3 regions of the Lactobacillus sp. A27 genome follow, and region 2 is predicted to be linked to each of the others. Evidence: a T-box and tRNA genes for the amino acid it is inferred to sense, from the RefSeq annotation. Region 2 holds a T-box; the other regions hold tRNA genes.

Region 1 (12,019 bases), on a different contig from region 2:
AAGGATATTAAATTAATTGCAATTGACATAGATGGGACCTTATTAAATAGTGAGCGCAAATTGACACCAGGTGTAATTTCTACCATTAAACAAGCAAGTGCTGTAGGAAAAAAGGTGGTTATTTGCACCGGCCGGCCACTTGCTGGGGCACGTGAATATCTTGAACCGTTAGGTCTTGATGAGCAAGATGATCAATACATCATCAGCTTTGGGGGTGCTTTGGTTGAAACTACAACTGGCCACGGTTTAATTGAAGAAACTTTATCATATGATGACTATATTAGAATTGAAGCATTAGCAAGAAAAACTAATTTACATTTTCATGTTAGTAGCGATGATTGCGTTTATACTGCTAATCGTAATATTGGTAAATATACTGTACATGAATCTGTATTGTGTAGTATTGGTATTAAATATCGTACCCAGGAAGAAATGGCTGATAAAAAGATTTATAAATGCATGTATGTCGATGATCCTGATGTTTTGAGCGCAGCAATGGCCAAGTATCAAGCTGATTTTGACCAATTAGCTAAGGAATATATGGTAGTTAAAAGTACGCCATTTTATCTTGAAGTTAATCGTAAAGGTGTCAATAAGGGAACAGCTTTAAAGGCATTGACAGAAAAATTAGGATTGACTCAAGATAACGTAATGGCAATTGGGGATGAAGCTAATGATCTGAGCATGATTGAGTACGCTGAAACTGGTGTTGCAATGGGGAATGGTACTGATTTAGTTAAAAAAACTGCGGATGTGGTAACTGCTGATAATGATCATGATGGAGTTGCTCAAGCAATTAAAAATATTTTATAGTGTAAGCGGATACGGATAGCTCTATAATAGAGTTAGAAAGAAGGTCTCGCTTATGGCTCAAGATGAAGAAAGAATTATTAGAGATAAAATTGAATATATTGTTAATCATGATGAGGAAGTAAAGAAAAATCCCGAATTGATGGAAATTGTGCGGACAGCTTATGGCAGAAGGGCTGCTGGTAAGCCGATGCAAGAAGTAGCTTTAGCACTTGATAAGGCTTTAGCAGGATATATTATTAGCCACGGTGATGATACACCTGACAGTATTTTAGATTTGCATGAAGAAATGCAAAAATTATCTGGAATTTAAAAAATACCCCATAGTGCAGTAGCTTTGCATTAATGGGGTATTTTTGGTTTTAGAGTCATTTGAATGTAAGCGAATACAAAAAGGCTATACTAAAAGTAACAGAGTATTATTTTAGTAGAAATAGTGGCCTATTATGACAAGACATAAATTTAACGTTGGAAAATGGCTTCCCAGCGATCAAGAATTTGAAAATAAATGGGTAAAAAAGGTTTATGAAGAAGCAAAGAGCGAAGAAAATAAGAATTTGCTTCCACCGGTTCAAGCTTTAAAAGAATTGATTGAATCAAATCGTTATATTTGGAATTTGTTTCAGATGATGTTTGATGAAATTCCTCAGAAAGATGTTGATACACCTGCAGGAACACCGCAGGTTCGAGACTATCACGAACTTTTATTAGTGCTTAATCGGCTAATTCAACGTGCTCCGGAATTTAATACGACTGGCTTGGTTGGTACACCAATTAATGCCGTACTTGATTATTCAATGGGAACTCGTGCCGGTTATGTTTTATTTAACGATCCACGTGTTAATGCGAAGATGAAAAATATTTTGGATTACTGAGGTCGGTATTTACAAAGTGAAGAGTCTAGTTATGTTCTGAATACTTCAGATAAAGGCTGGCTTTCACCGTATGCTTTAAATGAAATGGCTAAAGAAGCAGGCGGAGATAATTTCGTGGACTTATTTGCTGTGCGTTCAACAGATGTTAAACAAAAATTAGGTTATACTTCATGGGATGATTTCTTTACTCGTAAGTTTAAGCCAGGTATTAGACCTGTAGCATCCCCAGATGACGATGACGTGATTGCTAACGCCTGTGAATCTGCCCCATTCCGTATTGCGCATGATGTACCACTTAAAGCTAAGTTCTGGATTAAGGGACAGCCATATTCATTGATTGATTTGTTGCACAATGATCCGTGGACATCAAAGTTTGAAGGCGGTACATTGTATCAGGCATTCTTAAGTGCTCTTAGTTATCACCGCTGGAACAGCCCAGTTAGTGGTAAAATCGTTAAAGCATATAATTTAGATGGTACTTATTATGGTGAAGCTTTGGCACAAGGATTTGAAAATCCAAATGGTCCTGATAAGGTTGCCGCAAATAATTCTCAGGCATTCTTGACATCGACTGCTACTAGAGCAGTGATCTTCATTCAGGCTGATAATCCTAAGATTGGTTTGATGTGTTTTGTTGCTGTCGGCATGGGTGATGTTTCTAACAATGAAATTACCGTGCGGATTGGTCAACATGTTAACAAAGGCGATCAGTTAGGGATGTTCCACTTTGGTGGGTCAACTCACGTTTTGCTATTTAGACCAGAAGTTAAGCTCGATTTTGATATGCATGGACAAACTCCAGGTCTTGATACGACTAATATTAAAGTACGTGAAGCCATTGTACGTGTAGAATAAAATTAATGTTAAAAAAGGCGAGGAAACTGTTTTAAGCAACTTCCTCGCCTTTTTTAGTTATTCATTATCTTTAGAATCTGATTCTTTTTCATCATTTGTTTTGGTAAAATCACCATCCATACTGTTAGGACGACCGGTGTGATAATCTGTGTCGTGTTTTTCAGCTTTAGGTGATGATGCACCAGGTTCTGGCATTACCATTGCGGCAATGATGTAAAGTGCGATGCCAGGGAAAATACCAGTGAACAGAATTACAGCTGCACCGATAATTCTTACCCAAGCTGGATCAAAGCCGAAGTAGTCAGCGATACCACCGAATACACCAGCTAAAATTTTATCAGGTGATTTAGTTAATCTTTTTTGCATAATAATAGCCTCATTTCTATTTGCTATTGTTTACGTATAATTATACAGCAAGTGGCGGTGCTAGAGAGAATTACAGATCTATTTTAAGAGTTTCAACAAGTTTAAAAATATATGTGTAATTGTGTTTCTTAAGTGTTATAAAGTGTGCTATAATCTCGCTACAAGGTGGTGAGATTTTTTTATGTCTAGAATTATGTATTTAAAAGAAGCTGCTGCCTATCTTGGCAAAGCGCCGTTCACTCTTCAAAGCTGGGATCGAGCTGGAAAATTAAAAGCTCATCGAACAGCTAACAACAGACGATTTTACTATCAATCAGAGCTTGATCAGTATTTAGGCCTTGATCATAACGAGCCCATTGATAAACGCAAAATTGTGGCTTACGCGCGGGTATCTTCCAATGGGCAAAAAGACGATTTAAAAGATCAAGTTGCTTTTTTAAGGCAATTCTTGAATGCTAGAGGCATTATCGCCGATGAATATATCTCAGATATTGGATCGGGCTTAAACTATAAACGTCCTAAATGGCTTAAGTTGATCAAAGACATCGATGCAAATCAGATTAAAGAGATCTACGTTACTTATGAAGATCGCTTTATCCGTTTTGGCTTTAAGTTCTTTCAAGAATTTTGTGCTTGGCATGACTGTAAGATAATCGTCTTAAACAATGAGGATACTTCGCCAGATAAGGAGCTAGTGGAAGACTTAATTAGCGTTATTGATGTTTTTTCATGCCGTCTTTATGGACTGAGAAGGTATAAAAACAAAATAAAGAACGATCCTAATTTAAAAGAATAAGCGATGCATCTATAAAAGGAGGTGGATAAAATGCCAGAATACTATATAAAAACCAAATCCTATGAGCTGTTTCCCAACAAACAGATGAAGGCTGTTTTTGATCGCAATTGCGATTATCGGAGATTCTGCTGGAATGAAGCCTTGGCTTTGTGGAATGACGAATACGATATTAGGCAGCTGATGCTTGATAAAGAGATCAAAGCTGAACTGCGAAAGGCCAAGAGTCAACGCAAATTTACTGCCGAACAAGAAGAAATGCTTGCCAGCTATCCTGCGCCTAATTGGAAAGCCATCAGGAATAAACTAGTGGCAGAAAAAGAAGACTGGCAATTTAGCTATTCAGCCCATCTATTGCAGCTAGCCGTACAGGATTTGGGCAAAGCCTGGCAAAATTTTTTCAATAAAGCTCAAAAAGATTGGGGCAAGCCTAAATTTAAATCTAAGCGGGCTCCCAAGCAAGGCTTCAAGAGCGACCAAGCTAGAATTGTTAATGGCAAGCTGGTTTTGGAAAAGCCTCAAGGGTTGAAAGCAAATTGGCAACCAATAAAATTGTCAGAAAAGCCTTTTGATTATCCTACAGGAACAATGTCTTTTTATCGAGTAAGGGATAGGTATTATGTGGCAATTCCATATAAGATCCCCAAAGATAGGTTCGAAGTCAAAAAGAAAACAGGCAAAGCGACCGGCGTAGATATAAACGTAGGCCATTTCAATTATGAAGATGGTCAGCTTTTGATTATTCCTAAGTCTTTGACCAAAACATACAGCAAAATAAAGCATTATCAAAAGCAGCTGGCAAAGAAGCGAACAGTCAACGGTAGAATTAAAGGTGCGCAAAGCAAGAAATACTTGAAGACGAGAATCAAGCTTCAGGCATCCTATCAGCGTGCCCAAAACATTCAAACGGATTTAATGCATAAATTTACTACTGAACTGGTAAACAATTACGATCAAATAGCGATTGAAGATCTGGGAGTCAAAGGCATGCTTATGAGCCATGTGGCTTCAAAAGGCATGCATCGAAGCATGTTTGGCTTGTTTAGAAAGCTTTTAACATATAAATGCGAATGGTATGGTAAAGAACTGATTATTGCCAACAAGCTATATCCATCAACGCAAAGATGCGCAGCATGCGGCTTGGTCAAAAAAGGCGATGAAAAGATCACGCTGCAGGGCAATAAAAAGCATGGCACCAAGCATAACGAGTTTGTCTGTTATAATCCTAGCTGTCCTAATTACAATAAAAAGGTTGATCGCGACGAAAATGCCATGGCCAACCTAACGCTGCTAGTAAAGCATCCAGAGTTAAATCGAGCCTTATAAGATAATTGCGGGCGAGGCTACGTCCGAAAAGATGCCAAAAGAGCTAGTCAATGCGATTACTTCTAAATTGAAATATCGGAATACTAGCGTAGACGTTGGTAAGAGAAATGGAAAGCACGAATAGTCCAAAATGTATGAAAATAGAACATAGTCATACATTTGCTTACATTTTTCATAGCAGTAAACGGGATCTACTTGTTAATGGCCACTTTGAGCAATTAGTGCCCTTAGAAGATCAAAATAAATATGCATGGAGCGTAAAACAAGATGAAAAACAAATCATTGGCTTTTTCCGTAAATTAGCTAAGCCAAATGATACGCTTGATCGTTATCTTTCCCTCTCAAATTTAGATCAAAATGCAGACTATATCATTAATCAAAAAAATAAGGTTAGTGGTAGAGTACTTACTAATTTTGGTTTGCGTGAACCATATAAATTCAATGCTTCTAATGGTGATACAGCCCAAGTGACTGGTGATTTTCAGTCGTATCTCTTTGAAATAGAAAAAGAATAGCAAAAAGACCTAGCAAATACTGCTAGGTCTTTACTTATGCCCGCTAAAGGATTCGAACCTTCACTCAGTCACCTGAACAGCGACCTGAACGCTGCGCGTCTGCCAATTCCGCCAAGCGGGCATTTTTCTCATGTACATGAATAATAATACCAAATATTTGGTAAAATGTAAGCATAAATATACTTTATTATTCAAAAGGACGGGTTTCATGTTTTTTAGTAAAAAGATAAAACGAGCTGTTATTAGCCTCGTTGCTCTTATTTCGTTAGTATCGTGTGGTGCAACATTTTCAGCACCTGTTAAGGCGGATGTGGCTAATTATCAAACGGATCAAGTTAAATTAGATGTCAAGTCAGCAATCGCCATTGATAGTAACAGTGGCCAGGTTTTGTATGCAAAAAATGCAGATAAGACTTTGCCAATTGCTTCTATGACTAAACTTGTGACAGTTTACTTAACTTTAAATGCAATTAAGAATCAAAAACTATCTTGGGATCAAAAAGTTAAGCCAACCGCTTCTATTGTGAAGGTGGCTAATAATGCTGAGTATTCAAATGTACCTCTTAAGATGGGACATTCTTATACTATTAAGCAACTTTATCAAGCAACTTTGATCGAATCAGCTAATGGTGCTGCCATGCTTTTAGGACAAACTATCGCTGGTTCACAAAAGGCATTTATCGATCAAATGCGTGCACAAGTGAAGAAGTGGGGTATTAAAGATGCCAAAATTTACACTGCTTGTGGTTTGCCAAATGGCAATGTAGGCAAGGATGCATATCCTGGTGTAAGTAAAAATGCTGAAAATTCTATGTCAGCTAAGGACATGGCAATTGTAGGTCAAAACTTAATCAAAGATTTTCCTGAAGTATTAGAAACTACTAAATTAGCTCATTTAGACTTCAAAGACCAAGGTCATACTACTAAGATGGCTAACTTTAACTGGATGCTCAAGGGCCTTTCACAATATGATAAAGCTTATCCAGTCGATGGTTTAAAGACGGGTACTACTGATGCCGCAGGTGCTTGCTTTATTGGTACTATCAATCATGCAGGTGCACGTTTAATTACTGTAGTCATGGGTGCGCGTCACAAGGATGGTACTGACCCTGCACGTTTTATGCAAACTAAGAAGTTAATGAACTATGTCTTTACTAAGTATCGTCCAGTAACTTTTAACGCAAGTAGTCAAATGGCTGGTGCTAAAAACATCAAGGTAACTGATGGAGATAATGCCACTACTAATTTGGGTCTTAAAGAAAAGACAACAATTTGGGATCCTGCTGATGGTAAAACCTTAGTAGCTAAGTTAAACAAGCAAACAGTTGAGGCACCAATTACTAAAGGTCAAGTAGTAGGCAATTATCAATTTAAGTCTGGCAATGAAAAGATTATTTCATTATCAAATCCTAATGGAATGAATGTAAAAGCTAAGGCACTTGCCGCAAATGGTAAGGTTAATTTCTTTGTAAGAATTTGGCGGATGCTTTTCGGGGGCAGATAAAATGACGGAAATAACTGAAGACATTTTAAAGAAAGTTATCAAAAAAAGGGCAAGTGACAGCTACAAAGGAAAATATGGTCGCGTGCTTTTAATTGGCGGTAGTGACAACTATGGCGGCGCAATTATTATGTCTACTGAAGGTGCTATAAATGCTGGTGCTGGGTTAGTAGCTACTGCAACACATCCTATGAATTTATCTGCTTTGCATGCTCGTTTGCCAGAAGCGATGTTTATTGACTGGCGCGATAGCAAGTTAGCGGATTTAATCAAAAAGGTGGACGTAGTTGTCTGCGGTCCTGGACTTGGGATGAGTGATTTAGCTAAACAAATTTTGGTAATTCTAAGAAGATGTACTTCAGAAAGTCAAACCGTGGTTTTGGATGCTAGTGCATTAGATTTAATTAGTGAAGACAAAACATTATTGCCTGCTAATGCTGGGCACTTGATTTTGACGCCACATCAAATGGAATGGCAAAGATTAAGTCAAATTCGTATCCCATTTCAAACAGATAGTGCTAATGTAGATGCTCTTAATCAGTTAATTCCGGATAGTAATGCAATGCTGGTTTTAAAATCTAATCATACACATGTTTATGATGGTACAGGTCAATTCTTTGTTAATCCAATCGGTAATCCTGGCATGGCTACTGGCGGCATGGGTGACACTTTGGCTGGAATCATCGGCGGTTTTGTTGCACAATTTGGTCCAAGCGTCGATACAGTTTTAGCAGCTGTTTATATTCATTCTTTAGCTGGTGATTTAATCAATAAAGATGATTATGTAGTTAGACCAACCAAAATTTCTAAAGTATTGCCTAAATTAATGAAAAAATATTCCGAATTAGACTAAACATGTTAAAATCTTATATAGTCATAAAAGACATCCCCATTATTAGGGATGTTTTTTAACATCATGCTATGAATACGCATAGCATATTTCAATAAAACTAAAACTATTAATTAAAGAAGATTGCTATATTTATGAAGAAAAATATTGTTATTGGTGTTGCTAGTATTGTAATCGCATTCGGAGCTATTATTGGTTTAGCTAAGGCTTGTGCACCTAAGTCTGACGCTTCTCAAGAAGCAGCTACCACGCAAACTAAGGCTAAAACCAAAGCTACTAAGCCTAAGAAAAAAGCTAAGAAGATAGATGATGGTGCCTTGTATCGTCCTTACCGTGATCCTAAGGATTTACGTAAAGCAGGCGCTTGGAAAAAGAAAAGTGAAATCAAAAAATATCCTAAGATTAAGCCAAATGAACAAGATTTAACCTTGCGAGTATCTTTAAAAGGTAACCGGACTTATTTGCTGAGAAAAGGCAAAGTTCTTTACACAATGTTATCTACGGGAGGGATTTACAAAAAGGGAAAATCCCTTACGCCAACTGGAACTTACAAGATTCAAAACGGTCGTGGAGATAGTTTCTTCAATTATAATTTAGGTGAAGGAGCTAACAATTGGACCAGTTGGAGTCCGGATAATGTTTACTTATTCCACTCTGTGCCAACAAAGGCGGACTATAGTTATAACCTAAAAGAAGCAGCTAAATTGGGCAGAACTCAAGGATCTCACGGCTGTATTCGTTTAAGTGTACCTGATTCTAAGTGGATTATGAATCATATTCCAGATGGAACTAAGGTAGTTATTAAGGATAATTAGAACAAAGAAGCGCTACTCAAGTTGTGAGTAACGCTTCTTTTCATAGTGAATTTAATGAAAAATGCCCGGAAATCCCCGTATTTTAATGCGGGGATGGATAGGACCAAGCTGATCTAGCAGTCAGCTTTTTTATTTTAAAAATAGAAACATATGTTTGCCTATCCTGTAAAATATAAATATCTAATCTATGAGTCATGTGGTGATAAGTCAATGTAAAAGTTAATTTTATTTCTAATTTAGTTTGTTTTATAACCAAAATTTGCGTACATGAAACTAAGCCCTAGTTTTAGGGTTTTTAAAAATTATTTCTACTCCTCCAAAAATGTTTTAGACCAATTGATTACCTCGGTGTTTTATAGATTTGACCATTTTTGAGCAAAGTAAAAATAGTCCTGGATAGTTTTTTTGCACAGAGAATGCAAGCTCGTTTGTGTGAGGAAAATGATGCTTCATTATAATTCTTTTGGTAGTATTTGGCGAAAACAGGATCTCTTAATCTGATAATAATTTTATATGCATAGTTACAAAACTTCATTAAATTGTGGTAAATTTTCTTACAGGGAAGTGCAACATTGGTTAATAATCAGCGTATAATTAAGGTTAGGGGATATCATTAATAGCTAGAAAAATAAGAATTTCACAATTGAATATTGCTTTAAAAAATTAACTAGAGAAAGGAGTGAAAAGTATCGCTTCCAAGATAAGCTAATCATGAAAGCTATACGCTAAATTATGCTAGCCAAGGGTAATAGAGTCGAAAGATTAAAGCAAACAATGGATCAAAAGCCTACTTTTGGTTTTCGAAAGTTATCAATTGGTATTGCCTCGGTAATGCTAGGAGTAACTTTTTTTATGGCTGGTGGGCATACTGTTTTTGCTGAAACTTCTAGCTCGCAAACAACTGATAATAATACTATAACAAGAGATCAAACCACAAATACAAAACTGAATATTGTTGGGCAGCCTAAGGATTCAACTTCAACGGATCAGACTTCTCAAACACAAACGAATAATGAAAACCAAACTCAAGATGCCAAGGTTGATCAATCAGTTTCTGCAACTGATACTACTAGTAATGACAAAGTAAAATCTACTACGAATGCAACTGATACGGTAACTGAAAAAACAACATCAACAACAGATTCTAAAGCTACTGCACCTACCAATACTGGTGATAAAGCTTTGACTGAAACGAACACACCGGATAGTGCAAAGCAAATAACTACGTCTACTACAAATAGTATAGTAGCAACCAATTTAGCCGTAGCAACCAATTTAGCTGTAGCACCCGCAACTTTGGCCACTACTGATTCTGATTTGGCGGTTACTGATGATAATGGCATTACCTTATCGATCGACCGTAATACTGTTGGTAACGATGGTACTGATGGTGCCCCAATTAATATTAACTTATCTGGTACTTTTCAAGCTGGTGAAGTTTATGGTATTACGGTACCAGTAACGACTTTTGGGATTGATGATTCTAATTTTAATAATACAATCATAGTCAATCGTGGGGTTATTTCTAAGAATGATCAAACAGTTGATGGACAAAAATATCGTAATTACAAACTAACAGTAAGCAATGACTTTACTACTACAACCGGTTTTAAGCTAGTAATTCCAGATGGTAACAACTATGCTGGAAAACCTGCAGCAACTTCAAGTAATGCGATTGATCCAGCTGGCGAAGTTAAACGAGAAATTACATGGGGCTACGTGGATCCTGATAAAGTTGAAGTGAAAAATAAATCCTTATACTTTACTACTATAATTAAGGATTCCATGCACCCAACATTTAAGCAAGCTAAGCCTAGTCCCAATAAGGTTACGCAACTACAAACCAATACTAATTATGATTTTCAGTTAAATATTAACCAACCCACGGGAATACAAAACGATACCAGTTATTGCGCCAATAAAGTTAATAGTGCGGTTAATATGGGAACGACGATTACCATTCCCGTACCTGGTGATTTCTTAATCGATCCTGATGCTAGTTTACGAGCAAGTGGCGTGCCTGATGGAAAAACCACAATTACCCAAGAAAAAGCTGGAGCAGATATTGTAATTACAGTGGCAGCTGGAGCAGGTTCGCAAAATGCTGACACTACTCCTAATGCTACTGGGTATCACTTGGTAGGAAAATTCATGCAGCCCGTTGAGCCGTTTGAGAATAAGATCTATAAAGCTGGTGGCAATATTAAAATTGATCAACAAGTAAGAACCGTTGATGGCATTTCAACTATTTCAGCAACCATCGATCAGCCATGGTCAGTTAATCTAGTTGGGCCTAAAGTAACGCCTAAACAAGGTGATTTAGCAACTCAAATTGTTGGCAATAACGGAAGCAACACTCTTATTCAAAAGCAAGCAACCAACATTGTGAACTATTTTGGCTTTACCAATGATACTTCAATTAGTTTTACCAATAGTCTCCATATTCAAGTTGGTTTTGATGAAAATTTGGCAGTGACTGGTATCAAAACTCCTGATATTAATGCCACCTTGCGACCAGGATTAACTTCTTACCAATATATTATTGAAGTTGTAGATAAGGCAACGCAAAAGCACCGCTTTATTACAGCGTCGGTTGATGCTGGGCAAGTTATTGCTGCACCTACGGGAACCACCATCTATAAGGCCGATATTTTGCCTAATTATGTTGAAGTAGGGGCAACTACCAAGATGGGTTTGGATCTTTCAGACATCCTGAAAAGTAATAGTGGTAGTACGACCCAAAATGAGGATCCGGATGTTTTTGAAGCCTATGGCTATATTTCAGATAAGCTGAATAATATGGCAACTTTGCCACCAGATACAACTGTATCGACTAAGATTGCGATTCGGTCTGCAGATTTTAATAATAATCAAATTGCAAACTCAGCAGTGGACCAAAAGGTTTTGGGCTTGGATAGCTTAACAGCTGCAATGCAAGCCTGGGGATACCAGAGTAGTAAATTATATGATCCAATTAATCCGACTAAATCAGCTGGATCAATTGATATGCACTTTGATACGGATCCTAAAGCAACCACGGTAAAAGTTTTTGAACCAATCTTTTACTATGTTTTACCAAAATACTTCAGTTTTAGTGGTGGTTGGGATGCTGTTGAAGATAAAGCTAAAGATGCCAATACTGGTAAAGTGATCGAGCCTAAATTTGAAACTTATATGGTTGATGGGCGTCAAGTAGTTAAACTAGACTATACTGGAACCGGATTTAACTATAATACTAATGACAGTCAATCTCATGATAGGCTTTACATCACAATCGATCCTGATGGCGTTGCTGGAGATTATTACTATGATG
Region 2 (8,130 bases):
GACCAAGTTCTTGATTAACCCATCTGGACGCTTCGTTATTGGTGGACCAAAGGGTGACTCTGGTTTAACTGGACGTAAGATCATCGTTGATACTTATGGTGGTTATGCTCGTCATGGTGGTGGTGCCTTCTCAGGTAAAGACCCAACAAAGGTTGACCGTAGTGCTAGTTATGCAGCTCGCTATATTGCTAAAAATATCGTGGCAGCTGGTCTTGCATATCGCTGTGAAGTACAATTAGCCTACGCAATCGGTGTGGCTCACCCAGTATCAATTATGATTGATACAGCTGGTACCGGTAAGGTGGATGATGATCTTTTGACTGAAGCAGTTCGTCATGTCTTTGATCTTCGTCCAGCAGGTATCATCAAGATGCTTGATTTGCGTCGTCCTATTTATGAACAAACTGCCGCATATGGTCACTTCGGCAGAACAGATGTCGATTTACCGTGGGAAAAGACCGATAAAACTCAAGATTTACTTGATTACATCAAAAACAATAAATAATAAAAAGAGGGAGTAAAAATGAAAAAAACAAACGTGTCACTAGTCACGCTTGCGATTTTTATGACTACTTTTATGTCTGGTGTTGAAGGAACGATTGTTTCTACTGCGATGCCAACCATAGTTTCTGATCTGAATGGATTGGAAATTATGAATTGGGTTGTATCAATCTTTCTTTTGATGACGGCTGTGTCAACTCCTTTATATGGAAAACTGGCAGATAGCATTGGGCGAAAGCCAGTTTTTTTATTTGGGATTGCACTCTTTGTCATTGGATCGTCATTGTGTGGCTTAGCTCAGAATATGATTGAATTAATTGTATTTAGAGCAATTCAAGGATTAGGTTCAGGAGCAGTTCAACCGGTGGCTATTACGCTGATTGCGGATTTATATACTTTGCAAAAACGGGCAAAACTGTTAGGACTCAATTCTGGCTTTTGGGGAGTAGCCTCAGTAATTGCACCACTATTAGGTGGTTTTATTGTTCAACATCTGTCTTGGCACTGGGTCTTTTATATTAATGTTCCGATCGGAATTATCGCCTTTTTGCTGGTTATTTTCTATTTAAAAGAACCAAAGCACAATGCCAAATCAAAGTTGGACTTGCAAGGTACAACTTGGTTGGTAATTTTACTGCTAGCTTTGATGTTCTTCTTACAGGATCTTGGCGAAAACACCAATATTGCAATAATGGCTATTTTAGCTCTTTTAATTGTGGTATCGGTAATTGCCTTCTTTAAGGCAGAAAAGCGCGCTAAGGACCCAATAATGCCGTTATCAATGCTGAAAAATAGAGAGTTCCTGGCAATCAATCTAATTACTCTACTTATCTGTGGGGTAGTTATTGGCTTTGAATTCTATATTCCAACTTGGATGCAGGGAATTAACGGAACTAACGCCTCGCTTGCTGGTTTTGCCGTTACACCAAGTTCTTTAATGTGGATTGTAGGTTCGTTTATTCTAGGCTGGATGCTTGGCCGCTGGGGTATTAAGCGGACTTATGATTATATGTTAGGCGTATTGGTGATCACAGATTTGGTATTGCTTTTAGTACCAATTTACACACCATTCTGGGTATTCTGTATTGTCGCAGCCTTTAACGGTACCGCATTTGGGGTTATTACAACGGCATCTCAGGTTCATTCTCAAGTGCTAGTATCTAAGTCTGACATTGGGGTAGCAACTTCATTTAATACTTTGATGAAATATTTGGGTCAAACTATGATGATTTCAATCTACGGTATTGCCTTTAATACGGCGGTAGCTCATGGTTTAGCTAAGCACCCTGGATTGACTCAAGGGATGATGAATAAAATCGTTTCTGCGGAAAATGCCAAGACGCTAGCAGCCAATACGATTCCACAGTTGCGTCAAGTTCTTTTGGGTGGATTAAAAGCCGTATATTTTGTTTCATTAATCGTGATAATTGTTTCCATCGTTTTGAACCGAACATATCGTGATCAAAAAATTAATACCAAATAAAAAATCCAGATGCATCTTTAATGCGTCTGGATTTTTGTTTTAAAAGCTGCGTTTCAACAATTGTTGCGGCATTTTCTTAAGTAATGTTGTTGCACTATTATTTGGAAAAATAGCTAAACAGTCAACCGCTTTTTGGGCATAATCTTGAGCGAGTTTCCTACTTTTCTCAATAACGGAACTATTAACGAGAATTTCTTGAATCAGTTGCATATCTGAAACGGACATTTCGCGTTTTTTATTTAAAATAGGCAACAGCTTTTGTCTTAACTCGGGCTGATCAAGTGCAAGCAAAAGTGGCAAGGAATAAACACCGGTAGCTAAATCTTCTAAAGTAGGCTTATTGAGTTTGTCGCTGCCTGTGTAGTCTAATAAATCATCTACAATTTGAAATGCGATTCCTAGATTTTCTCCAAAATTGGCTAAAGCTTCACTTTCTTCGGCATTCCCACCCGCAAAATGTGCACCTTCTTCAGCTGCTAAACGGAAGAGGGCGGCGGTTTTACCTTTGATATCGTTTAGATAATCCGTAAAGGTCTGCTCTAAGTTAAAGCGTTCAGCCATTTGACCGAGTTCTCCATTTAAAATATGGCTCATAGTTTGCGCGTTGCGCACCAGATACTCGTGTTCTGCAGTTGTATCCAGCATTAAATCAAAAAAGTTGGTGAATAATAAATCACCAGCGTACACAGCGACATCTTTGCCAAACTCTGCTTGAATGCTGATATTGCCTCTACGCAGATCAGAATCATCGATGATATCATCATGAATCAAAGTTGCCATATGCAAAATTTCGATAGATGAAGCTAAATTAATAGTTTGTTGATTAACTTTTCCGACTACATGTGCTGCTAATAATAAAAGGCTGGGGCGCAGATATTTGCCACCGTTGTCGGCCATTGTTAATAAAGCAGTCTGTAAACTCTTATGAGGAGTTTGAATGGTGTGCTGAATCAAAGCATCGACTTCAGCTAATTCATCAGCAATAAGTGGATATTTTTTCCAAGGCTTAAAATTTTTCATAAATTGTTTCCTTAAACTAATAAAATTATTATCGTTTAATTGATTTGTTCAAATAGTTACATTACTTATTATTACGCAGATTGTGAATCTAACCAACAAAAAAACTAGTGAAAATTAAATTCACTAGTCTTTTTGTTTATTTTCGCGATTTTTCTAACATTTTTGGTTCAATGTAAAAGTGGTATAAGAATGAATAACCAAGTAAAACAAAGGTAATTCCTTCAATCCAACCTCCAAAGACATCAGATGGATAATGCACATGGACGAATATTCTTGTGTAGCCGATCAAGATCGGGAACAACGCCCAAATGATAATTAATAGAGTTTTCCAGAATTTGCTTTTAATTAATAAAATTGTCAAGATAATTAAAACTCCAAATAATGCGGCACTACCAACTGAGTGACCTGATGGAAAACTGTAGCCATCGGCATAAACTAAATGGTGAACGGTTGGACGTTGGCGCTCAACTGCGTGTTTGATAATCCAGTTATAACCGTTGGCACAGATCATGACGCCTGCTGTGAACCAAGCATAAGCATATTGTTTAAACGTAATTAAAAGAATAAATAAGATAATTGTTTCTATCGTAATCGTGCTGGTATTGCCTAAATTGGTAAAAGTTTTTGCAAAAGCGACATTTGTCGGATTATTATTGCAGACAATGCTGATGACTGCATTGTCGAAATTGTGGATAAACGGTGAACCAGATGAAACAAGCATCGCCCACGCTGCGTAGATGACCACAAAGATTATCCCTGGAACCAGAGTATCTCTTGGTGGATTTTTTGTATTAATCAAAAAAAGTCTCCCCTTGTAATTTTTAGCATTTGTGGTAAATTATAATCATTATCTATAAGAAAATAAAGGTCAGGAAGTAGTAACAAGGATATTTTTTCAGAGAGAGACTGGTTGCTGTGAAGTCTTAGAATGGAATTGTGAACTTGTCCTGGTATTGAAACCTATCGTTGCCATCCGCGTTAAGGAGCGATTAAGGGTCACATTTTTGATGTGGAACTTAGGTGGTACCGCGATTATTTCGTCCTATGATTGATAGAATCATAGGACTTTTTTGTTAGAAAGGAAAAATATGTATAATCACAAAGTTGTCGAAAAGAAATGGCAAGATTATTGGGCAAAGCATGATACCTTCAAGACAGGTACAGATCCCAAGAAGAAAAATTATTATGCATTGGACATGTTCCCATTCCCATCTGGTAAGGGACTTCACGTAGGTCATCCAGAAGGATATACTGCAACCGATATTGTCTCACGTATGAAGCGTGCACAAGGCTATAATGTGCTTCACCCAATGGGTTGGGATGCATTTGGTCTTCCAACAGAACAATATGCTTTAAAGACTGGTGAAGATCCAGCAGTTGTTACTAAAAACAATATTGCCAACTTTAAGCGTCAACTTAACAAGTTAGGCTTTTCATACGACTGGGATCGTGAAATTACTACTAGTGATCCTAACTACTACAAGTGGACTCAATGGGTCTTTGAACAAATGTATAAGAAGGGCCTTGCTTATGAAGCTGAAGTTCCAGTTAACTGGTCACCAGACCTTGGTACTGTTGTAGCTAACGAAGAAGTTATTGATGGTAAAACTGAACGTGGTGGTTACCCAGTATACCGTCGTAATATGCGTCAATGGATGCTTAAAATGACCGCTTATGCAGATCGTCTTTTGGAAGACCTTGACGATTTGGATTGGCCAGAACCAGTTAAGGAAATGCAACGTAACTGGATTGGTCGTTCAGTTGGTGCACAAGTAACTTTCAAGATTAAAGACAGTGACAAGACTTTTGATATCTTTACTACCCGTCCTGATACCTTGTTTGGTTGTTCATACACTGTTCTTGCTCCAGAAAACAAGTTGGTGCAAGAAATTACCACTGACGGTCATAGAGACGAAGTTAATGCTTACATCAAGAAGATTGAATCTAAGTCAGACCTTGAAAGAACTGATTTAAACAAGGATAAGACCGGTGTATTTACTGGTGCTTACGCAATTAACCCAGTTAACGGCAAAGAAGTTCCAATTTGGATTTCTGACTACGTTTTAGCAAGTTACGGTACTGGTGCCGTAATGGCAGTTCCAGCTCACGATGATCGTGACTATGATTTTGCTAAAAAGTTTGATTTGCCAATTAATCAAGTACTTGAAGGTGGCAACTTATCTAAGGCTGCCTTCACTGAAGATGGTCCACACATTAACTCAGAATTCTTGAATGGTTTGAACATCAAGGATGCCAAGAAGAAGATGGTTGACTGGCTTGAAGAACACAACTGCGGTGAAAAGAAAGTTAACTACAAGCTTCGTGACTGGGACTTCAGTCGTCAACGTTACTGGGGTGAACCAATTCCAGTTATCCACTGGGAAGACGGTACTACTTCACTTGTTCCAGAGGATCAACTTCCACTTCGTTTACCACATGCAACTGATATCAAGCCATCCGGTACTCCAGAAAGTCCATTAGCTAACTTAACTGACTGGGTAAACGTAGTTGATGAAAATGGTCGAAAAGGTAAGCGTGAAACCAACACTATGCCTAACTGGGCTGGTTCAAGTTGGTACTACTTACGTTATGTTGATCCACACAATGATAAAGAATTAGCTGATTACGACTTATTGAAGCAATGGCTTCCAGTTGACCTTTACATCGGTGGTGCAGAACATGCAGTTCGTCACCTTCTTTACGCTAGATTCTGGCACAAGGTTCTTTACGACTTGGGTGTTGTTCCAACCAAGGAACCATTCCAACGTTTGTACAACCAAGGCTTAATCTTGAAGAACCACGAAAAGATGTCTAAGTCAAAGGGTAACGTAGTTAACCCAGATGAAGTGATCGATGAATACGGTGCAGATTCACTTAGAATGTACGAAATGTTCATGGGACCACTTGATGCTTCAATTGACTGGGATGACAATGGTCCAGCATCAACTAAGAAGTTCTTAGATCGTGTATGGCGTTTGTTTGTTAACGACCTTGACCTTAAGGCAATTCCACAAGAAAGAATTGTGGATAAAAACGATGGTGAACTCGACAAGGTTTATGCAGAAACTGTTAAGAAGGTTACTGAAGACTTTGACGCTCTTCACTTCAACACCGCTATTTCTCAAATGATGGTCTTCATCAATGCTGCGCAAAAAGCTAAGAGTATTCCACGTGAATACGCAGAAGGATTTGTTAAGCTTTTGGCTCCAGTTGCTCCACACATGATGGAAGAAATCTGGCAAGTATTTGGTCATGATGAATCAATTACTTATGCTAAGTGGCCAACTTATGATCCAGCTAAGTTAGTTGAATCAACTGTGGAAATTATGGTTCAAGTTAACGGTAAGCTTCGTGGTAAGTTCCAAGCAGCTAAGGATGCAGATCGTGATGCTGTTCAAAAAGAAGCTATGGCTTTACCACACGTACAAAAATTCTTGGAAGGTAAGGACGTTAAGAAGGTTATCGTTGTACCTAACAAGATTGTTAATATCGTTGCTAAATAAGTTAAGTTTTTCCTAAAAGCTTTATGAAGTTGAGCTTTATGAAGCAAATTGAGTGACAATTAATTAGTTAATGCTTTTTATTAGGAAAAATTGATGGAAGAAGAAAATAATTTAGATAGCAAAGATACACAAAGCACGTTTTTAAAGGGCTCTGCCTGGATGACCTTTGGGTCGATTGCTTCTAGAATCTTAGGTGCGTTGTATATTATTCCTTGGTATGCCTGGATGGGTGACTATGGGAATATTGCCAATGCCTTAACTGCGCGAAGTTATAATATTTATACGATATTTATTCTAATTTCGACGGCTGGAATTCCGGGAGCGATTGCCAAACAGGTGGCTAAGTATAATGCCTTAAATGAATATGGAATTGGGCGAAAATTATTCCATAAAGGGTTAATTTTAATGGCCTTCTTAGGAGTAATTTCTGCTGCGATCATGTATTTTGCCTCACCGCTACTGGCATCTAACGGTAGTCAAAGCGATCCAAGACAAATTGCAGTTATGCGTAGTTTGTCTTATGCGATTTTGCTTATTCCGATCTTGAGTATCATGCGTGGGTACTTCCAAGGGTATGCGGACATGATGCCAAGTGCGATGTCACAGTTTGTGGAGCAATTTGCTCGAGTAGTTTGGATGCTTTTAACGGCATTTGTGATCATGCAAGTGCAGCACGGCTCTTATGTTCATGCCGTTATCCAGTCAAACTTGGCTGCCGCAATTGGTGCCGCATTTGGGATTGGCCTGTTAGTTTGGTTCTTGTTTTCACGGCGAAAACAATTAGATAATTTGGTTGCTAATTCGAATAATCGGTTAAAAGTTTCCACAACCGAACTATTTGCGGAAATTATTGAACAGGCAATTCCATTTATTATTATCGATTCAGGAATAACTTTATTCTCATTAGTAGACCAATATACATTCCACCCAATGATTGCAGGGCTGGTTCATGCAAGTTCAGATACAATTGAAGATTGGTATGCATTATTTGGTCTTAATGCCAATAAGTTGATCATGATTATCGTGTCTTTGGCAAGTGCAATGGCAGTGACAGCGATTCCGCTTTTGTCAGCTGCACATACTAGAGGCGATTTTAAGAGCATCTCTAAGCAAATTGCTAATACGATGGACTTGTTCTTGTTCGTGATGATTCCTGCTGCATTCGGAATGGCCGCTATTAGTAAACCGATTTATACGGTTTTCTATGGCCCAGATCCATTAGGTAGCAACGTTTTATACTTGTCATCATTTACTGCAATCAGTTTAGGACTTTTTACAGTATTGATGGCGGTTTTGCAAGGTTTGTCAGAAAATGGATTGGCAATAAAATATTTAGTTTTAGGTTTAATCCTGAAGGGCATTTTGCAATATCCGATGATCTTTTTGTTCAAGATTTATGGACCGTTAGTTGCAACCAACTTAGGCTTATTGGTGATTGTTCTGTTGTCATTGAAGCACTTAGAAGTACAGTATGACTTTAATTTGAATAGAACAAGCCGCCGCTTGGTTGGTATTACCGCATTTTCGATAGGGATGTTCCTAATTGTTAAATTAGTTGAGATGGGCTTAGGCAAGTTCTTAAACCCAGATCATAGAATATCTGCCTTGATTCTGGTAATTTTA
Region 3 (12,019 bases), on a different contig from region 2:
GATTATATCACTGCGGATGGTATAGGTATTGTTAAGGCGGCTAAGATGATTAAGCAGCCACTACCTGAAAGAGTGACGGGTTATGACTTGTTCACTTGGTTAATGAGTGTGGCTAACGACCGCGGCAGTCGCGTCTACCTGATTGGTGCTAAGCCGGCAGTAATTCATGTTGTGCAAGCTAAGGTAGCTAAAGAATACCCTAATATTAACTTAGTCGGCGCAGAAGATGGCTACTTTAAGGGAGACTTAGATTTAGTGGCTCGTAGAATTCAAAAAACTCAACCGGATATGGTCTTCGCAGCGCTAGGTTTTCCTAAGCAAGAAAAACTACTAGCTATTTTACGTAGAAATGAAACTCCAGCCTTAATGATGGGCGTAGGTGGCAGTTTTGACGTTTTCTCTGGCATGGTCAAAAGAGCACCGGAAATTTTTCAAAAGACGCATCTAGAATGGTTCTATCGTTTGATTACTAATCCATCTCGTTTTAAGCGAATGATGGTATTGCCTAAATTTGTTGTACGCGTTAAGCAATCGAAGAGAGGAAAATAATTAATTGATGAAGGTTTTGCATGTAAATGCTGGTCTTGAAAATGGTGGCGGTTTATCACATATTGTTAATTTATTAACTGAAGCCAAAAATGAAGGTAAAGATTTTGAATTATTGACTTTAGCTGAAGGTCCTGTAGCTCAGGCGGCTCGTGCAAAGGGGATTACTACCCATGTGCTTGGTGCTAATAGTCGTTATGATTTGGCTAGTTTACGTAAGTTAACCCAATTTATTAACAATGGACATTATGACATTGTGCATACGCATGGGGCTAGAGCCAACCTTTTTCTTTCTCTAATTTATAAAAAAATCAAAGCAACTTGGTGCATTACTGTGCATTCAGATCCATACTTGGATTTTGAGGAGCGTGGCATTTTAGGAAAAATTTTCACCAAGCTTAATTTGCGTGCGCTAAGAAAAGCTGATTGTGTTTTTGCAGTCACTAATCGTTTTGCACAGCTGCTCATTAATAAAGTCCAAGTGGATAAAAGTAAGGTACATGTAATTTATAATGGTATCTTTTTCCACAGCGATAGTGAGATTCCCGCTAAATATGAGCATACTTATTTCAATATTATTAATGTTGCCCGTACTGAAAAGGTTAAGGGCCAAGAATTGCTTTTAAAAGCTGTTAAAAAACTGGACGACCAACATATTCGTTTGCATATTGCAGGAGATGGTAGTCAGCTTGAGGCTTTAAAGGCTTTGACCAGACAATTAGACATGGCACCGCAAGTAACCTTTCACGGTTTTATGACTCATCATCAACTTAGCGGCTTATATAAGCGAATTGATTTGGCAGTTCTTACTTCATATTCAGAGAGTTTTCCACTTGTGCTTTTAGAAGCCACAGATAATTTAATCCCAATTTTGTCCACAGATGTTGGGGATATTCACAAGATGATTCCTGGGCCAGAATACGGCTTCATTGCTAAAACCGGTGATATTGATTCGATTGCAAAGGCAATTGGCGAAGCGGTAGATAAGTCAAACAAAGAATTGCGTCAAATTGCCAATAATGAGAAACGTTATGCGGAAGAACACTTTTCTGTAAGAAATCAATTAGAGACAATTCAAAAAGTTTACGACACATTGTCAAAAAACGTCTAAGAAAATCAAGTTCAAAAATAGCAATGTGATAGTATTGGCTGTATAATAATGAAAAATGAAATTTTAATTACAGAAAGGGAAACAATGTTTTACCCAGAATTAGACAAAGACGATTCACTCGCTTTGCATACTGATTTATACGAAATTAATATGATGTATACCTACTTCAAGAAAGGGATTGCCGATCGCAATGCTGTTTTTGAAGCTTTTTATAGAACTGAGCCATTCGGTAACGGTTATGCTGTTTATGCTGGTTTGGAACACATCATTGATTATTTAAAGAATTTAAAGTTTAAAGAAAGCGACCTGCAATATCTGAAAGAGCAGGAAGGCTATGATGATGACTTTATTGATTACTTGCGCAATTTAAAGCTCAAGCTCACCATCCGTTCAATGAAGGAAGGGGAATTGGTATTTGCGAACGAACCAATCCTTCAAGTTGAAGGTCCTCTTGCTCAATGTCAATTAGTTGAAACTGCTATTTTGAACATCATCAACTTCCAAACTTTGCTTGCTACCAAGGCTGCAAGAATTAGATTGGCAGTTAAAGATGATAGTTTGATGGAATTCGGTTCACGTCGTGCCCAAGAAACTGACGCAGCTATCTGGGGTGCACGTGCCGCTTACATTGGTGGTTTTGACTCAACCAGTAACGTTCGTGCCGGTAAATTATTCGGTATTCCAATCACCGGTACTCATGCTCACGCTTTAGTTGAAGCATTCGGCAGTGAATACGAAGCCTTCAAGGCATACGCTGAAACCCACAAGGATTGTGTCTTCTTGGTAGATACTTACGACACTGTTAGAAGTGGTGTGCCTAACGCAATCAAGGTTGCTAACGAAATGGGCGACAAGATCAACTTCTTAGGTGTTCGTATCGACTCCGGCGACATGGCCTACATTTCTAAGCAAGTTCGTAAGGAATTGGACGATGCCGGTTATCCTAATGCTAAGATTTTTGCCTCAAACGATTTGGACGAAAACACCATCACTAACTTGAAGATGCAAGGTGCCAAGATCGATGTTTGGGGTATCGGTACTAAGTTCATTACCGCTTATGACCAACCAGCCCTTGGTGCAGTTTACAAGTTAGTTGCCATGGAAGACGAAATGCACGCAATGCGTGACACCTTGAAGATTTCTTCTAACGCAATCAAGGTATCTACTCCAGGCAAGAAGCAAGTATGGCGTATCAGTGCTAACACTGCTAAGAAAAATGAAGGTGATTGGGTATCTCGCTATGACGAAGACCCACGTAAGTTTGACGCATTGTTCATGTTCCACCCTCAATATACTTACATCAACAAGGTGGTTACTGATTACACTGCTATTCCGCTTTTACACGACATCTTTAAGGAAGGTAAGCTTGTTTACAATCAACCTAGCCTTGATGAAATTAAAAAGTTTGTTGCTGATAATTTGGATGGCTTATGGGATGAATACAAGCGTAGCTTGAACCCACAAGAATATCCAGTTGATTTATCACAAAACTTGTATGAGAGTAAGATGGATCTTATTCAAGATATTCGTCGTAAGATTAGAGAAAGAAGCATTGGTCGATGAGAGAGTTACAAAAAGAAATTATTGCCTATGAACATGTTTTACCTGAAATTGATCCTAAAAAAGAAATCAGACGTTCAATTGATTTTTTAAAGGATTATTTAAAGGCTAATCCATTTTTGAAGTCATATGTGTTGGGCATTTCTGGTGGTCAAGATTCTACTTTAACTGGTAAGCTTTGCCAAATGGCAATTGAAGAAATGCGTGAAGAAACTGGTGATGATTCTTACCAATTTATCGCTGTACGTTTGCCATACGGCGTTCAAGCTGATGCTAGTGATGCTGCAGATGCTGTAGCTTTTCAAAAGCCTGATCAAGATTTAATTGTTAACATCAAGGAACCAGTAGATGCTATGGTGAAAGTAGTTGAAGCTAGTGGCCAAAAGATTACTGACTTTAACAAGGGTAATATCAAGGCTCGTCAAAGAATGGTTGTGCAATATGCCATTGCCGGTGCTAACAAGGGTGCCGTAGTTGGTACTGATCATGCTGCTGAAAACTTTAGTGGTTTTTACACTAAATTTGGTGATGGTGCCGCTGACTTAACTCCACTGTTCCGCTTAGACAAGCGCCAAGGCAAGATGCTTTTGAAGGAGTTAGGTTGCCCTGCTCATCTTTATGAAAAGGCTCCTACAGCTGACCTTGAAGAAGAAAAGCCAGATTTGCCAGATGAAGTTGCTTTGGGTGTAACTTACAAGGAAATCGATGACTACCTTGAAGGCAAGGAAGTTAGCGATAAAGCAGCTGATCAAATCGAAAAGTTATGGAAGAAGAGTGAACACAAGCGTCATTTGCCAGTTACTGTTTTTGATGATTTTTACAAGAAATAATCATTCACTAAAACTTGTTAAAGATTCAAAACCTTCTTATAATGAACTTGATCATAAGGGAGTAACGGCAATTTGCTTGCGGTAAATCCAACAGCCGAAGTAATCACTTCTGGATTTACCTTAATTTGTGAGACTTATGTGCTACAAGCATGTAAGTCTCTTTTTTATTATGAGAAAGGATGAAATAAAATGGCTCGAAAATATTACACAGAGACAATTCCCGATGTCGTTGATAATTTGAATACCGCCATCGACACTGGCTTGTCTAGTGAAGAAGCCAAAAAGAGATTAACAAAGTATGGTCCGAATTCTCTTGCTTCTAAAAAGAAGAAGAGCATGTTCATGCGCTTTGTTGATCAATTTAAAGATTTTATGATCATTGTTTTGATCATTGCTGCAATTCTTAGTGGGGTAGTTGCCCATGAATGGACAGACGCCGCAATTATCATGATCGTGGTTATTCTGAACGCTGTTTTAGGGGTGATTCAAGAGGCACGTTCTGAAGCTGCGATCGACGCATTAAAGCAGATGGCAACGCCGAGTGCGCATGTGCGGCGAGATAATGCTATTGTACAAATTCCAAGTACAGAACTTGTACCAGGCGATATTGTCTTGCTTGAAGCTGGAGATGTTGTTCCAGCTGATCTGCGGTTAATTAGAGCACATAGCTTAAAAATTGAAGAAGCTGCTTTAACCGGTGAATCGGTTCCTGTTGATAAAAGCGATGAAACTCTTCAAGGTGATGACATTGCCTTGGCTGATCGAATTAACATGGCTTATTCTAGTACCAATGTTACTTATGGTCGCGGTGAAGGGATTGTCGTTGGAACAGGGATGAATACCGAAGTTGGTAAGATCGCCACGATGCTTAACAATGCCGATGAAACCGACACTCCTTTGAAGGGAAACTTGAACCATTTAGGCAAGATCTTGACGATCATGATTTTGGCTATTTGTGTGATTGTGTTTGTTGTCGGGATGTTTACCAAGCAAGGCACGGAGCCAATGAATGCTTTGCTGATTGATATGTTCTTAGTTGCTGTTTCACTTGCCGTAGCTGCTATTCCAGAAGGACTTCCAGCAATTGTTACGATTATTTTGGCTTTAGGTACGCAAACAATGGCCAAACACAAGGCTATCGTCAGAAAATTGCCAGCTGTTGAAACTTTAGGTGCTACTGACATTATTTGTTCAGATAAGACTGGTACTTTGACCCAAAACCGGATGACCGTCGAAAAGATTTTTTATCGCGGCAGTTTGCATGATGATAATGATGAAATCGAGGAGGACAATCCGGCCTTATTATCAATGGTCTTGGCCAATGACACAAAGATTGAAAATGGTGGGGACTTGCTAGGTGATCCTACCGAAACGGCTTTGATTCAATATGCTTTTGATCAAAACATTAATGTTCATGACTTGCTTGAAGAACACAAGAGAGTGCAAGAAGTACCATTTGATTCAGAACGTAAGTTAATGAGTACCGTTAATAAGTATGGCGATAAGTTCTTTGTTGCCGTTAAGGGTGCTCCTGATGAATTACTTAAGCGCGTAACTTCGGTCAAAATTAATGGTGAAATTTCACCAATTACTGCAGAGCAAAAACAAGATATTTTACAAACTAACAAAGATATGGCTAAAAAAGCCTTGCGTGTCTTGGGCCTAGCTTACAAGATAGTTGATCAGACTTACGATGATCCAAGTACTGATAACGTGGAACAGGATTTAATTTTTGCAGGACTTGTTGGCATGATTGATCCAGAACGGCCTGAAGCAAAAGCTGCCGTAGCCGAAGCTCACAGCGCTGGTATTAGAACCGTTATGATTACTGGTGACCACCAAGTAACGGCTCAAGCGATTGCGGAAAGATTGGGGATCTTAGAGCCAGGACATGACGAACGTGTTTTGACTGGTGCACAGCTTGATCAATTAAGCGATGATTACTTTACTAAGCATGTTGGTGACTATAACGTTTATGCTCGTGTGTCGCCAGAGCATAAAGTAAGAATTGTGAAGGCATGGCAGGCAAATGATAAGATCGTTGCCATGACTGGTGACGGTGTTAACGACGCTCCAAGTTTAAAGCAAGCTGATATCGGGATCGGTATGGGAATTACCGGTACTGAAGTGTCTAAAGGTGCTGCCGATATGGTCTTAGCCGATGATAACTTTGCGACAATTGTTGAAGCAGTTAAGCAAGGACGCAAAGTCTTTAGCAATATTCAAAAGGCGATTCTTTACTTAATGAGTTGTAACGTCGGTGAAGTGTTAACCGTCTTTATGATGACGATGCTAGGCTGGGATATCTTAGCTCCAGTGCAGCTTCTTTGGATTAACTTGGTAACTGATACCTTGCCAGCCATCGCCTTAGGTGTGGAGCCAGTTGAAGATGGCATCATGAAGCGTAAGCCTCGTGGTAAAAAGTCTAACTTCTTTAGCGGCGGTGTAGCTAGCTCAATTATTTATCAAGGTATTTTGGAAGGAATCCTAGTGTTAGGTGCTTACCAGTTTGGTCTGCATGTTGGTCCACATATTGATAATCCAGCTTTGCAGCATGGGGATGCTTTAACCATGGCTTTCTTGACTTTAGGCTTGATTCAATTGTTCCATGCAATTAATTCAAAGTACTTACATCAATCTATTTTTAGAAGACATACCTTTTCTAACAAATGGTTCAATGGTGCGATCATCATCTCTGCTTTAGTGATGTCAGCCGTTGAGTTGCCGTTTATGACTAGATTCTTTGATGTCACTGAACTTAATGGTGCACAATGGGCAGTCGTATTAATAGCTGGACTTTGCATGATTTTGATCGTGGAAATCATTAAATTCTTTGAAAGAAGAGCCGGCAAAAGATAAAGTTTAGCAAAATAAACGAAAAAAGCTTGAGTAAACTCAGGCTTTTTTTGTATGCTTAAATCAGATTATTTTGAGGAAGTTATCAGATGAAAAGTTTTTTATTCCGCCTATATTTAGCATTGATGAAATTTAGAGCGCATTTTACGACGATGGAAAATAATAATATCGTTATCTTAAATGGCTCAGGTCGGTCAGGTTCAAATGGCTATGCCTTTTATAAATGGCTATTGCTTAATCATCTCGAATATAACGTCAGCTTGATTGAACCATGGCCATCATCTCACTTGAAATGGGAAGCCTGGCAAAAGATCGGTGCGGCGCGTTACGTCATTACAACGCACCAACCATTTAAAGTACGCAAGCATCAAATTAACGTTCAGCTTTGGCACGGTGTTCCACTTAAGCGGATGGGGATCATGGCAAACAATACTCGCTATCGTGATAATAAGCGTAATGAAAAATTGTGGCATAAGAATGCAGATATCGTCGCTTCAAGTTCAGATTTGTATGAGACACTCATGAGCGCCTGTATGGCGATCGAAACTGAAAAGTACCATAAGTTAGGCTTTCCTCGTCTAGATCTACTAGATAAGCCTGTTATTAGCAAAGAGCAATTGTTAAAAGATTTGTTTAACACTACTGATTCAGAAGCACAGATCGGGATTTACATGCCTACGTTTAGGTATGAGTTAGAAGATAAGACGATTATGGATAAAATCAAAGAAGGTAACTTTTTTGCATTTGAAGACTTCGATGGGGAAAAATTAAACGCCGAATTAGCTAAGCGACACCAATACTTAATTGTGAAATTGCATCCCTACGAAATGCGCTTATTCGCTAACTTCAAGAGTAATTATTCCAACATTGCCTTTTTAAACAATGATTACTTATTTGACCACAATTATGATTTGTATGAACTCTTGGGCGATACCGATTTCTTGATGACCGATTTTTCATCGATTTATTTCGATTATCTGCATCTTAATAAACCGATTGTCTTTGTCACTAACTTCTTACAGCAATATAAAAAGACGCGTGGACTTCTGCTTAGTCCGTATGATGAAATTACACCGGGTATTTGCGTTAATTCAGAAGCGGAATTAATCAATAATTTGGATCATCTTGATAATCAACAAATTGTCAATCGGCGTCTTTACTGGCTGCATTTAACTAGTGAGGCTAAGGGTGATTCATACTGTCAAAATGTCTTTGAATATATGACTCAAGAATATCGAGGTTAAGGTATTGCGTAAAACATTTTTAAATATCTTATATAATGCGGTTTATCAGATCTTTATCGTTTTAGTACCGCTGATTACAGTACCCTATCTTTCAAGGGTATTAGGACCAAAAACTTACGGAATCTACAGTAGTGTTAATAACACAGTCCAATTTTTGATGATCTTTTGTATTTTGTCAGTTTCTTATGTGGGGATGCGGACGATTTCAAAAACACGGACGTATGGTACACCTGAAGATTTAACTAAAGCATTTTGGGGATTATGGTATTTCCAGGGGATTGCTGGGATTATTACTATTGCTTTTACTGTTTTTATTACTACAGTATTCCATATTCAATATTGGTTTTATCTATTATTAATGGTGCCATATTTGATTTCTGCACAAGTGGATATCTCATGGTTCTTCCAAGGGTTAGCCGACTTCGGCCGAGTTGTTTTGAAAAATACTTGTGTAAAACTAGTCAGCGTTGTATTGATCTTATTATGGGTAAAATCACCAGCAGACTTGTGGAAGTATTTGTTAATCATGTCGGTTTCGACTATGCTTGGGTCCTTTGTCTTTTGGTTTGACATTCACCGTTATGTAGGCAAGCCAGTCGCTCATTTTTATAAGTTCAAAAAGACGGCAATTGCGATTGGTACGCTAATGATTCCGCAGATTGCGACCCAAATTTATACATCGTTAGATAAACCAATTTTGGGGCTTTTTTCAAGTTCAACCCAGGTTTCTTTTTATGATAATTCGCAAAGAATCTCAAACATGATCTTAGGCGTAATCACTAGTATTTCGCTTGTTATCATGCCGAAGATGGCCAGTGAAGGAAAAGAAGCACAAAAGGTAGTGATGAAGAAGTCCCTAGAAGCCACGGTAATGTTGGGGACATTATTTGCAGTAATCATTATGGCTAATACTAAACAATTCGTGCCATTCTTTTTCGGAAATCAATATATTCCAATGACACCGTTGATGTTTTGGTTTACCTTAACCATTATCATGATTCCAACCGGTGGGGTTTTTGCTAATCAGTTTGCTCTGGCTAATAGTCGGGACCGTGATTATGCTTTTCCGGTCGTAATTGGAGCGATTTTAGAAATTGTTTTAAGTTACGTGCTAGACCGTCCATATGGTGCGATGGGAGCAATGATCGCCATTTTAATTACTGAATTTGTTGTGTTAATACTTAGACTGTGGGTAGTACGCGATGGCTATCGATTTACATATGTCTTTCATGATGTGCCTAAATATATTGCAATTGCTTTGATTACCTTAGCTGCAGGGATGCTGATGCCTAACTTTGTTTCATCTGCATTTTTCAATATGGCAGTTAAATCAATTATCATGCTCGTAATTTATTTGGGCTTGATGTTCCTGTTTAAGTTGGACTTTAACAAAGATATTGTTAAACTGCTCAAGAATTTCTTTAAACGAGGTTAAAAATGATACCAAAAATAATTCATTATGTTTGGGTAGGTCATAATCCTAAGTCAAAAATAATTAAAGAATGTATTGCGACCTGGAAGAAAAATTTGCCTGCTTATCAATTCATTGAATGGAATGAAGATAATTTTGACATGCATGAAAATAAATATATTGAGCAGGCCTATCAGGCTAAAAAATGGGCCTTTGTTTCTGACTATATTCGTGCACGGGCAATTTATGAGCAGGGTGGTATTTATTTGGATACCGATGTGCGCGTAATTGATGATCTAACTACTTTGTTAAAAGATCAGGCTTTTATTGGCTTTGAGAACAAAGATTATCTCTCAGCCGCAATTTTTGGTGCGGAGAAAAAGCATCCCTTCATGCAAGATATTTTAGATTATTATCAAGATCGCAGTTTTGAATTCGATTCTCATAATCAAATGGCAGGAGTCAACAGCATTTCGGTTACTGACATCTTGATAGATAAATATGGCCTAAAAATTGGTAATAAAGAACAAATGCTTAAAGAGGGCATTCATGTTTATCCAGACGGCGTATTGTGCAATCCTTCCAAAGATTCCAAGTCTATCCATCTTTTTACAGGGACTTGGATGAACGGCAAGCATTCTTTTAAGCATAAGATCGTAACGGATTTAAAACGTCATATCAATACTCCAAAACAGGCTGGGCGATATGCTAAATGGATTCGGTAGAATTACAAAATTTAATAGAGCAAATTTCTCTGCAATGTTTTAATAGACCATTTTTGCATCAGGTAAAAATCAATCGCCGAATGACGACAACAGGTGGACGTTACCACCTTGATGATCATCATATTGAAATTAATGCGCATTTTTTAGCGCCACAATATCATGAATATTTGGTAGGCATTATTAAGCATGAATTGTGTCACTATCACTTGCATTTATTGCATCGTGGTTATCATCATCGCGATCGTGATTTTAAAATTTTGCTCCAAAAAGTAGGTGGCAGTCGCTATGCACCCGATATAGGCTTGCGTCGGCGTAAAAAATTTAATTATATTTATGTCTGTGAAAATTGCGGCTTGCATTATCCGCGTATGCGCCGAATTAATACTAGAAGGTATAGATGCGGTAAATGCAAGAGGCAGCTGCGTTTAGAGCAAAATTTTAAAGTTTCTAATAAATAAATTTAAATTATTTTCAATTTTCCCTTGCACATCTCTTAGATTTAGTCTATTATAGTTGATGTGCCGCGGGCGTGGCGGAATGGCAGACGCGCAAGACTAAGGATCTTGTGATCGCTTTAGATCGTGGAAGTTCGAGTCTTCTCGCCCGCACCAGTTAAGAAGTCGCAGTGAGCGACTTCTTTTTTTTACACAAAAATAGGTTATACTTTACTTAATGAATTAAAGGAAATAAGTATTATGGCAAAAAAGCGTAAGTCAAGGATACCTAAAAGCGTAAAGACCGTTGTACGTGTGTTTATCATTTTGTTTATTTTGTTAGTGGCATATGTAGGTTTTCATTACTACAGAAGATATGCAATTCAATCTGAACAAATTAGACAAGCACAACTGCAGCGTGAACAAGAAGCCGCAAAATTATTACGGCAAAAGAAAGCATTTATTAAAAAGATTGGGCCGATTGCCCGTGAAGTAGATAAATCATACGATTTATTACCAAGTATTACTGTTGCCCAAGCTTGTCTTGAAAGTAATTACGGGCAAAGCGATTTATCACAAAAATATAATAATTTATTTGGAGTGAAGGGAACTAATCCTAATACTTCTGCGGTGATGACAACTAAGGAATATGTTAAGGGCAAGTGGATCACTGTTAAGGCACGCTTTCAAATTTATGATTCATATGAGGCATCGATTAGAGCCCATGCGCGTCTATTCCAAAATGGAACGACTTGGAATCATCAACAATATAAGCATGTCTTAGCTTCTAAAGACTATAAGACTCAGGCGAAGGCTTTGGTTACTGATGGCTACGCTACCGATCCTGATTATGCGGATAAATTGATTAATTTGATTGAACAATTTGATTTGGAAAAATATGATAAGTAAAAGTAAAGCAGCAAAATGAATGCTGCTTTTTTTGGTATAATATTCGAGTTGCATTAGTAAATTTATTTTTTGTGAAGGGGACAATAATGAGCGAAAAATCTATCTTAGCCGGTTTGAATCCGCAACAGAAAAAAGCGGTTGAAACTACAGAAGGACCACTGTTGGTCGTTGCTGGGGCAGGTTCTGGTAAAACTTCTGTTTTAACTAGACGAATAGCCTACTTAGTTGAAGAAAATCAAGTTGCACCATGGAATATTTTAGCCATTACCTTCACCAATAAGGCGGCTAATGAAATGCGTGAGCGTGAACAAAAATTGCTAGGGCCAGCCGCTCAAAATATTTGGATGTCGACTTTCCACGCCCTTTGTGTTCGAATTTTGCGTAGAGACGCTG

The links. A T-box is a leader RNA that pairs with one kind of tRNA and senses whether it is charged. The one in region 2 lies ahead of leuS (leucine--tRNA ligase), so its partner is inferred to be a tRNA-Leu.
Region 1: it has a tRNA-Leu gene. The T-box ahead of leuS (leucine--tRNA ligase) is inferred to sense a tRNA for this amino acid. The anticodon was not compared.
Region 3: it has a tRNA-Leu gene. The T-box ahead of leuS (leucine--tRNA ligase) is inferred to sense a tRNA for this amino acid. The anticodon was not compared.

What each region holds. Positions count from the first base shown of each region.
Region 1 covers NZ_JAEHNT010000018.1:5,146-17,164, reverse strand. Annotated here, with positions in the region: gene yidA (sugar-phosphatase) at 1-813, shown strand, start outside; gene JEM49_RS03610 (bacteriocin immunity protein) at 866-1,123, shown strand; partial or broken gene JEM49_RS03605 (phophatidylserine decarboxylase associated domain-containing protein) at 1,257-2,540, shown strand; gene JEM49_RS03600 (PspC domain-containing protein) at 2,598-2,906, opposite strand; gene JEM49_RS03595 (IS607 family transposase) at 3,088-3,702, shown strand; gene JEM49_RS03590 (RNA-guided endonuclease InsQ/TnpB family protein) at 3,733-5,025, shown strand; gene JEM49_RS03585 (GH36 C-terminal domain-containing protein) at 5,160-5,540, shown strand; tRNA gene JEM49_RS03580 (tRNA-Leu) at 5,578-5,661, opposite strand; gene JEM49_RS03575 (serine hydrolase) at 5,749-7,044, shown strand; gene JEM49_RS03570 (NAD(P)H-hydrate dehydratase) at 7,046-7,894, shown strand; gene JEM49_RS03565 (L,D-transpeptidase) at 8,026-8,706, shown strand; partial or broken gene JEM49_RS10785 (IS110 family transposase) at 9,047-9,211, opposite strand; partial or broken gene JEM49_RS03560 (mucin-binding protein) at 9,439-12,019, shown strand, end outside.
Region 2 covers NZ_JAEHNT010000002.1:336-8,465, reverse strand. Annotated here, with positions in the region: gene metK (methionine adenosyltransferase) at 1-505, shown strand, start outside; gene JEM49_RS00340 (MDR family MFS transporter) at 524-1,984, shown strand; gene JEM49_RS00335 (polyprenyl synthetase family protein) at 2,024-3,004, opposite strand; gene JEM49_RS00330 (phosphatase PAP2 family protein) at 3,141-3,803, opposite strand; T-box leader at 3,860-4,052, shown strand; gene leuS (leucine--tRNA ligase) at 4,093-6,507, shown strand; gene JEM49_RS00320 (putative polysaccharide biosynthesis protein) at 6,601-8,130, shown strand, end outside.
Region 3 covers NZ_JAEHNT010000037.1:77,365-89,383, reverse strand. Annotated here, with positions in the region: gene JEM49_RS06250 (WecB/TagA/CpsF family glycosyltransferase) at 1-549, shown strand, start outside; gene JEM49_RS06245 (glycosyltransferase family 4 protein) at 557-1,657, shown strand; gene JEM49_RS06240 (nicotinate phosphoribosyltransferase) at 1,742-3,220, shown strand; gene nadE (ammonia-dependent NAD(+) synthetase) at 3,217-4,047, shown strand; gene JEM49_RS06230 (calcium-translocating P-type ATPase, PMCA-type) at 4,237-6,906, shown strand; gene JEM49_RS06225 (CDP-glycerol glycerophosphotransferase family protein) at 6,993-8,147, shown strand; gene JEM49_RS06220 (oligosaccharide flippase family protein) at 8,152-9,582, shown strand; gene JEM49_RS06215 (glycosyltransferase family 32 protein) at 9,585-10,283, shown strand; gene JEM49_RS06210 (SprT family protein) at 10,271-10,741, shown strand; tRNA gene JEM49_RS06205 (tRNA-Leu) at 10,807-10,894, shown strand; gene JEM49_RS06200 (glycoside hydrolase family 73 protein) at 10,979-11,626, shown strand; gene pcrA (DNA helicase PcrA) at 11,713-12,019, shown strand, end outside.